Regions from separate parts of the Mesorhizobium sp. M0768 genome, predicted to be linked through region 1. Evidence: riboswitches for the same ligand, from Rfam matches in the RefSeq annotation. Region 1 holds a riboswitch; the other holds the start of a gene.
What was found. A riboswitch is a leader RNA that binds a small molecule or an ion and turns the genes downstream of it on or off. The one in region 1 is predicted to bind S-adenosylmethionine.

Region 1 (4,414 bases):
TGGATCGCGTCTGCATCGGCAGCTTCACCGCCCCTGCAGCACCTTGATCGCGTTGGACATGTCGCCGTGCGACAATGCAGCCAGGTAATCCGAGTAGTTGATCCTCCCGTTCGCGAAGCCGTTCATCAATCGCGTGCAGAACGTGTGTTCCAATCCGGCATCCGGGACGTTCATGAGCGCGGCGAGGTTTGCCCTTTCAACCTTGCCGAACCGCATCTTGAATTTGGTCATGCACCGCTGGATCGCCTGCCGTTTCAGCGCCGGGCTGCCGCTCAACGCGACTTGTCCATTCTGGAAATCGGTCTTCGACGTCGTGCATCCGGAAATCAAAGTGGCCGACATCAAAGCTGTTGCTAAGACTAACGTCTTCATTGCTTCCCCCAAACCAACCCGTTTGAGACCTGTTAAAGCAACAAAGAATGCCGGGCAACTTCATTGGATTGAAAATTGAAAATATGGTTTCTTGCGCAGGTCTGAGGTTCGTTGCTTCTGCCTGTCAAACCTATCGTTTCAGCAGGAATACCGCTTGCTGGCCGAAAAAATTCCAGAACCACCACGGCATCGAGAAGCCGATCCGCTGGCCGTTGGCGTCGAGCGCGGTTGCCTTTTCCACCGTCGCGCCAAGCTCGTCGCACAGATTGACGAAGTCGCGAATGGTGCAGAAATGGATGTTGGGCGTGTCGTACCAGGAATAGGGCAGGTCCTTGGTCACCGGCATGCGGCCGTTGAAGAGCAGCGAAAGGCGCACCCGCCAGTGGCCGAAATTCGGGAATGAGACGATGGCGCGGTTGCCGATCCGGAGCAGTTCGTCGAGCACCAGCTTCGGATTGCGGGTCGCCTGCAAGGTCTGCGACAGAACGACGAAGTCGAAACCCTTGTCGGGATAGAATTGGAGATCCTTGTCGGCATCGCCTTGAATAACCGACAGGCCGCGCGCCACGCATTCGTTGACGCCGCGCTGCGACAGTTCCAGCCCGCGACCGTCGACCTTCTTGGTCTCCTGCAGCAATTCGAGCAGCAGGCCGTCGCCGGAACCGACGTCCAGCACCCGCGACTGCGGCGGGATGAGATCGGCGACGACTTCGAGGTCGACGCGCTGGGCGCGGTTGACGCTCATGCCTTCGGCTCTTGCTCGGCACATGATCCTGATCCGAAAAGTCTGCAACTTTTCGGGGTCATGCGCTGATGCCTGGCGCATGGTCCTGATCCGAACAGCCTGCAACCTTTCGGGGTCATGCGCCAAGCCCTCTTGCCCGGGCGGCCGAGGCGATGAAGCCTTTGATGGCGGCGAACAGTTCGGGCTCGTCGAGCAGGAAGGCGTCGTGGCCGCGGTCGGTCTCGATCTCGACGAACGAGACCGAAGCGCCGGCCGCGTTCAGCGCGTGCACGACCGAGCGACTCTCCTCGGTCGGGAACAGCCAGTCGCTGGTGAACGAAACCAGGCAGAAGCGCGTCTTGGTGCCGGCGAAGGCATCGGCCAACCGGCCGCCATGGTCGGCGGCGAGATCGAAATAGTCCATCGCCCGTGTCATGTAGAGATAGGAGTTGGCATCGAAGCGATCGACGAAGGTCATGCCCTGATGGCGCAGATAGCTCTCGATCTGGAAGTCGGCATCGAAACCGAAGGTCAGGGCTTCGCGGTCCTGCAGGTTGCGGCCGAACTTGCGGTGCAGCGCTGCTTCCGACAGATAGGTGATGTGGGCGGCCATGCGCGCCACCGCCAGCCCCTTTTCCGGCCGCTTGCCATGCTCGAAATATTTGCCGCCATGCCAGTCGGGGTCGGCCATCACCGCCTGCCTGCCGACCTCATGGAAAGCGATGTTCTGCGAGGAATGGCGGGCGCCGGTGGCGATCGGCAGCGCCGAGAAGACGCGCTCCGGATAGCTGGAGGCCCATTGCAGCACCTGCATGCCGCCCATCGAGCCGCCCAGCACGCTGAACAGCTGTTCGATGCCGAAATGCTCGACCAGCATCAACTGCGCCCGCACCATGTCGCGGATGGTGATGATCGGCAGGTCGAGCCCGTAGGGCTTGGCGGTGGCGGGATTGGTCGAGGCGGGGCCGGTAGAGCCGAGACAGCCGCCGATGACGTTTGACGAGATGACGAAGAAACGGTCGGTATCGATGATCTTGCCGGGACCGATCAGCACTTCCCACCAGCCCGGCTTGCCGGTCACCGGATTGGTGTTGGCGACATGCTGGTCGCCGGTCAGCGCATGGCAGACGAGGATGGCGTTGGAGCGCGCGTCGTTGAGCGTGCCATAGGTCTGGTAGGCGATCTGGAACGGCGACAGCAGCGTGCCGGCGTCGAGCTTGAGCGGCTTGTCGGCGCCGAAACGCAACACCGGGCTCGACGGCTGGTCGGCCTCGTTATTGGTTTTTCGAGCGCGCAAAGCGACCATCACATCTCCTTGCCCGGCCTTCAGTTGTCCACCGGTCCGGGCAACAAAAAACCGGCCATGCCTTCGCAAAGCCGGTTACAAGATGCAAACGGCCCTTTAGCAAGTTGTTTAACGTGGCTGCAAGCCGACCGGCCAAATCACCACGGAACTGTAGCCGTTCTTCTATGACTCGCGCATGGCTTCGTCAACGGCAAGTTCTTGATCCCGAATTGCCGGCCCTCGACATTCCGGGCCACGGCTTGTATTTCCGCTGCGGCTTCCGGATGGAGGCACTCTCGACGGATTTCATGAAATGAGCCAGACACCGGATCAGACACGTCCAAGGCCCCGCGCCGGCATCATGGACATCGAAGCCTATGTGCCCGGCAAGAGCGCGGCGCCTGAAGGTGTCGCCAAGGTCCATAAATTGTCGGCGAACGAGAACCCGCTCGGTCCTTCGCCAAAGGCGATAGAGGCCGCGCGCGCGGTCGCCGACAAGCTCGCGGTCTATCCCGACGGCAGCGCCAGGCGCCTGAGGGAAGCGATCGCCGAGGTGCACGGGCTCAACCCGGCGAACATCGTCTGCTCCAACGGCTCCGACGAGATTCTGGGCCTGCTGGCGCAGACCTACCTCGCACCCGGCGACGAAGCCATCATCACCGAACACGGCTTCATGGTCTACAAGATCTACATACAGTCGGCCGGTGCCGTCCCGGTGACGGTCAAGGAGACCGATGAACGCGCCGACATCGATGCGATCCTCGCCGCGGTGACGCCGGCTACCCGGATCATCTTCCTTGCCAATCCAAACAATCCAACCGGCACCTACGTGCCGTTCCAGGAGGTGCGCCGCCTGCATGCCGGCCTGCCGCGAAACGTGCTTCTGGTGCTGGATGCAGCTTACGCCGAATATGTCCGGCGCAACGATTATGAAGCCGGCGTCGAGTTGGTGGCCAGCGCGGAAAACGTGGTCATGACCCGCACTTTCTCCAAATTGGGCCTGGGCGGGGCGCGGATCGGCTGGATGTATGCGCCAATGCACGTCATCGACGCGATCAACCGCGTGCGCGGGCCTTTCAACGTCAATGCAACGGCAATCGAGGCCGGCATCGCGGCGATCCACGACCGCGCCCATATCGAACGCAGCGTCGCGCACAACGAGACCTGGCTAGCCTGGCTGAGCGAGCAACTAAGCGGGCTCGGGCTGCGGGTGACACCGAGCGTCGGCAATTTCAGCCTCATCCACTTTCCCGAGGACAAAAAGCATTCGGCGGCGGCCGCCGACGACTACCTCAGTGCGCGCGGCTACATATTGCGGCGCGTTTCCGGGTACGGTTTTCCCAACGCGCTGCGCATGAGCATCGGCACCGAAGAGGCCAATCGCGGCGTTGTCGCAGCACTCGCGACATTCCTGAAAAGCTAGAACACCATGACATCACCGATGTTCGAAAAAATCGCGCTGGTCGGCATCGGCCTGATCGGCTCGTCGCTGGCCCGCGTCATCCGCCGCGAGGGGCTCGCCGGCCAAATCGCGATTTCGACGCGCAGCGAAGCGACGCTGGCACGGGCGAGCCAACTCGGCCTTGGCGACACCTATACGACGGATGCGAAAGAGGCGGTTCGCGATGCTGATCTGGTTATCGTTTCGGTGCCGGTCGGTTCTTCCGGTACGGTCGCCGCGGAGATCGCGCCGGCGCTGAAGAAGGGCGCCATCCTCACCGATGTCGGCTCGACCAAGGCGTCGGTGATCGCGCAGATGCAGCCGCACGTGCCTGATGGCGTGCACTTCATCCCCGGCCATCCTTTGGCCGGCACCGAAAAATCGGGACCGGACGCCGGTTTTGCCGAACTGTTCGAGAACCGCTGGTGCATTTTCACGCCGCTGCCCGGCACCGATCCCGCAGCACTGGAAAAGCTCTCGGAATTCTGGCGCCGCTGCGGCTCCAACATCGACACGATGGACCCGCAGCATCACGACATGACGCTGGCCATCGTTTCGCACCTGCCGCATATCATCGCTTACAACATCGTCG
Region 2 (4,414 bases), on a different contig from region 1:
CAGGAGGCATACGGGTCACATCGCGACGCTGCCGGGCGGCGCAAAGAAGTCCCCCCGAGGGACCTGATCCGCGAGCGCAATCCGGACGAAGAATTTCAACCGAGGCGCGGACAGGGTCCGGGCCGCGCAGGGTAGGGTTTGCCGAGAAAGGGCAGGCCAGCCCACAATTCAGAGAGGGTTACCATGCTGATCTCACAAATCCTCGACGACGCCGAGACGATCCGCGTCGTTGCCCGCAACGGCGGCAAGACCCGCGTCATCAACGGCGCCCGCAGCGTCTATTCGCTGGCGATGGAAGCCGCGCGTACCGGCAGCGGGCTTGTCGCCCTGATCGAGCGCAAGGGCTTCGGCGAAACCGTCGATCTCGACGCAGCCTATAAGAAGGGCCGGCTGCTGTCGCCGATCAACCATCCCGATCCGGCGCATCTCCATCTCACCGGCACTGGGCTGACGCATCTAGGCTCCGCCGCGACCCGCGATTCCATGCACAAGAAGCTCAGCACGGACGGCGAGGAACAGCTGACCGATTCAATGAAGATGTTCCGCATGGGGCTTGAGGGCGGCAAGCCGGCGAAGGGCCAGATCGGCGTGCAGCCGGAATGGTTCTACAAGGGCAACGGCACCATGGCGGTGGCGCCCGGGGCGGCGCTTATGTCGCCGGCCTTCGCCCAGGATGCCGGCGAGGAGCCGGAAATCGCCGGTATCTATGTGATCGGCGACGACGGCGCCCCGTTCCGTGTCGGCTTCACGCTGTCTAACGAGTTTTCCGACCATGTCACCGAGCGTGTGAACTATCTCTTCCTTGCCCATTCCAAGCTGCGCAATGCTTCGTTCGGGCCGGAGATCCTGATCGGCGATCTGCCGTCCGATATCCGCGGCACTTCGCGCATCCTGCGCGACGGCAAGCTGCTTTGGGAAAAGCCGTTCCTGTCGGGCGAGGCGAACATGTCGCACACCATTGGCAATCTCGAGCATCACCACTTCAAATACTCAGCCTTCCGCCAGCCGGGCGACGTGCATGTGCACATGTTCGGCACGGCGACGCTGTCCTTTGCCGACGGCGTCAGGACCGAGGCCGGTGACGTATTCGAAATCGAGGCGCAGGATTTCGGCCTGCCACTGCGCAACCCGCTTGAAATCGAGCAGCCGGTGAAGGTCGCGGTGAAGGCACTTTGAGCCGGGCGTAGCCCGGAAGTGAGAGGAAGGTCAGCGCGCGGCGCGGAAATGCTTGGACAGTTTCAGGCCCTGTGCCTGATAGTTCGAGCCGAGATCAGTGCCGTAGAGCGCCCGCGGCCGTTTCAGCATGTGCTCATAGACCAACCGTCCGACGATCTGGCCGTGGTCGAGGATGAACGGCACTTCGTGGCTGCGTACCTCGAGCACCGCCCGGCTGCCGGTGCCGCCCGACGCCGAATGGCCGAAACCCGGGTCGAAGAAACCGGCATAATGGACGCGGAACTCGCCGACCAGCGGATCGAAGGGCGTCATTTCGGCGGCGTAGAGCGGCGGCACATGCACCGCCTCGCGCGACACCAGAATATAGAATTCGTCCGGATCGAGCACCAGCTCGCCGGCACCGCTCTTGTAGAGCGGCTCCCAGAAATCGACGACATCCTGCGCGGCGCGCTTATCGACGTCGACCAGGCCGGTGTGGTGCTTGCCGCGATAGCCGACCAGCCCGTCCTTGTCGCCGTCGAGGTCGATCGATAGCGCGATGCCCCCGCCTGAGATGTTGGGTGGTTCGGTGGCGACCAACATTTCGGCGCGGTGCAACTCGTGCAGCTCGTTTTCCGACAAGAGCGCATTGCCGGTGCGGAACCTGATCTGCGACAGCCGCGAGCCGGTCCGCACGACGATCGGGAAAGTGCGCGGGCTGACCTCCAGGTAGAGCGGGCCTTCATAGCCGGCGGCGATCTTGTCGAACTCGTGGCCGCGGTCGGTCATTACCCGAGTGAAGATATCGAGCCGTCCGGTCGAGCTTTTCGGGTTGGCGGAGGCGGAAATATGGGCGGGCAGCGCCAGGCTTTCGAGCAGCGGCACGATGTAGACGCAGCCGGTTTCCAGCACAGCACCTTCGGCGAGGTTGATCTCGTGCAGCTTCAGCCGGTCGAGCTTGTCGGCAACCCTGTGGTCCGGGCCGGGCAAGAAGGAAGCACGCACCCGCCAGGCCTTGTCGCCGAGCCTGAGGTCAAGGCTGGCCGGCTGGATCTGATCGGCATCGAGCGTGCGCGGCGATTTCAGCGCGCCCATCTGGAACAGCGCGGAAATATCCTGATCGGGAAGAATGCCTGTCTGCCGCAAGGGTCTGGCTCCGTTCGAACGCCGGGCGAGGTCTTGTTCTGTCGCAGGTCCGACCGTGGACGCGTTTGGCACCTGCTTGGTACAACCCTCTTAATCATGCCGGCAATTGACGCAAGCGTGGCGCGGGTCTAAAGCTCGTTATCCCGTGGTGATTTGGCCGGTCGGCTTGCAGCCACGTTAAACAAGTCGCTAAAGGACCGTCGGGCCGCAAGGCCATATGGACCGGTTGCGACTTTCGCGACCGGTTTTTTGTTGTTTGGACCAATTTTGGTGTTTGGATGGAATGATGACCAAGAAGCGCGACTGGAAGCCTCAGACCGCACTCGTGCATGCCGGAACGCTGCGTTCCGGCTTCGGCGAGACCTCCGAGGCGATGTATCTCACCCAAGGCTATGTCTACGAGACGGCGCAAGCGGCGGAGGCCCGCTTCAAGGGCGAGGAGCCGGGCTTCATCTATTCGCGCTATGCCAATCCGACGGTCGACATGTTTGAAAAACGCATGCGCGCGCTGGAAGGAGCCGAAGACGCGCGCGCCACGGCATCCGGCATGGCGGCGGTGACGGCAGCACTGCTGTGCAGCGCCAAGGCGGGCGACCATATCGTAGCGGCGCGCGCGCTGTTCGGCTCCTGCCGCTGGGTGGTCGAGACGCTGGCGCCGAAATACGGCATTGAGGCAACGCTGGTCGACGGCACCGACATCGCCAATTGGGAAAAGGCGGTCAAGCCGAACACCAAACTGTTCTTCCTGGAAAGCCCGACCAATCCTACGCTGGAAGTGATCGACATTGCCGCCGTCGCGGCACTTGCCAATTCGATCGGCGCCAGGCTGATCGTCGATAATGTCTTCGCCACGCCCTTGCAGCAGAAACCCCTGCAGCTCGGCGCCCACATCGTCGTCTATTCGGCCACGAAGCATATTGACGGCCAGGGGCGCTGTCTTGGCGGCATCGTTCTGTCGGACAAGAAATGGATCGACGAGAACCTGCATGACTATTTCCGCCACACCGGCCCAAGCCTCTCGCCCTTCAATGCCTGGACGCTGCTGAAAGGCCTTGAGACGCTGCCGCTACGCGTACGCCAGCAGACGGAAAGTGCCGGCCGCATCGCGGATTTCCTGGCCGGGCGCCCGCAAATCGCCCGTGTCATCTATCCTGGCCGTGCCGACCACCCGCAAGCGGCCGTGGTCAAGAAGCAGATGTCGGGTGGCTCGACGCTGATCTGCCTCGATGTGAAGGGCGGCAAGCAGGCGGCCTTTGCCTTCCAGAACGCACTCGACGTCGTGCTCATTTCCAACAATCTCGGCGACGCCAAGAGCCTGATCACCCATCCGGCGACGACGACGCACAAGAACTTGACCGATGAGGCCCGCGCCGAGCTCGGCATCGGACCGGGAACACTCAGGCTGTCAGTTGGCCTTGAGGACGCCGACGACCTGCTCGAAGACATCGAGCAGGCACTGAGAGTTGCCGGATAAGGGATGGCCGAACAGAGGCGAGCGGGGACGCGCCGATCAGGCGCCGGACGGGGTCTCTTCCAGCTCCGCGACGGTCTTTGTCTGGATAGTCATCACGTTGCCGCGCCAGTCGACGGCGCCGCTCAGCCATCCGCGCGCCCAAATGGCGGGAAGCATCAGGTCTCGCGCCATCATCGCCGGGATCGTGCGCGGCGACAGCTGCCATCCCTTGGCCGAGGCCAAGGCGCATTCCGGCAGGTAGGCCGCGACCAGCACGGCGATGGCGGTTGCCGGCAGGCTGACGCCGGCGTCAGCCGCCGCGATCAGCGCAAGCACCAGCGGCGGCGCCGCGCCGATCAGGATCTCGGGGGCGAAGAACAGCGCGAAGGTGACGCGACGCAGCCGCGCCCAGCGCGCCTGCCGCGACCAGATCTCGCCAAGCGTGCGCCGGCCGAGCGGCTGTTCGAAGGGCGAGGCGACAAGATTGACCCGCAGTCCGAGCCCGTTGACCAGCTTGGTCGCGGCGGCGTCCTCGGCGATCTCGGCGGCAAGCGCGCGGATGCCGCCATTGGCGTCGAGCATCGGCTTGTTCCACAACATGCTCTTGCCCTGCGCGAAGCCGAGGCCGAGCGCCTCTCCAGCGTACTGCCAGCGTGCCTG

Region 2: another riboswitch for S-adenosylmethionine. It lies ahead of NKI08_RS30405 (O-succinylhomoserine sulfhydrylase); the one in region 1 lies ahead of metX (homoserine O-acetyltransferase MetX).

What each region holds. Positions count from the first base shown of each region.
Region 1 is NZ_JAMYPD010000004.1:152,834-157,247, reverse strand. It holds gene NKI08_RS07310 (hypothetical protein) at 25-231, opposite strand; gene NKI08_RS07305 (hypothetical protein) at 230-451, shown strand; gene metW (methionine biosynthesis protein MetW) at 503-1,117, opposite strand; gene metX (homoserine O-acetyltransferase MetX) at 1,233-2,402, opposite strand; SAM riboswitch at 2,479-2,556, opposite strand; gene hisC (histidinol-phosphate transaminase) at 2,695-3,804, shown strand; gene NKI08_RS07285 (prephenate/arogenate dehydrogenase family protein) at 3,811-4,414, shown strand, end outside.
Region 2 is NZ_JAMYPD010000040.1:32,419-36,832, forward strand. It holds gene araD1 (AraD1 family protein) at 184-1,176, shown strand; gene NKI08_RS30400 (2'-deoxycytidine 5'-triphosphate deaminase) at 1,207-2,301, opposite strand; SAM riboswitch at 2,437-2,514, shown strand; gene NKI08_RS30405 (O-succinylhomoserine sulfhydrylase) at 2,585-3,775, shown strand; gene NKI08_RS30410 (glycosyltransferase) at 3,812-4,414, opposite strand, start outside.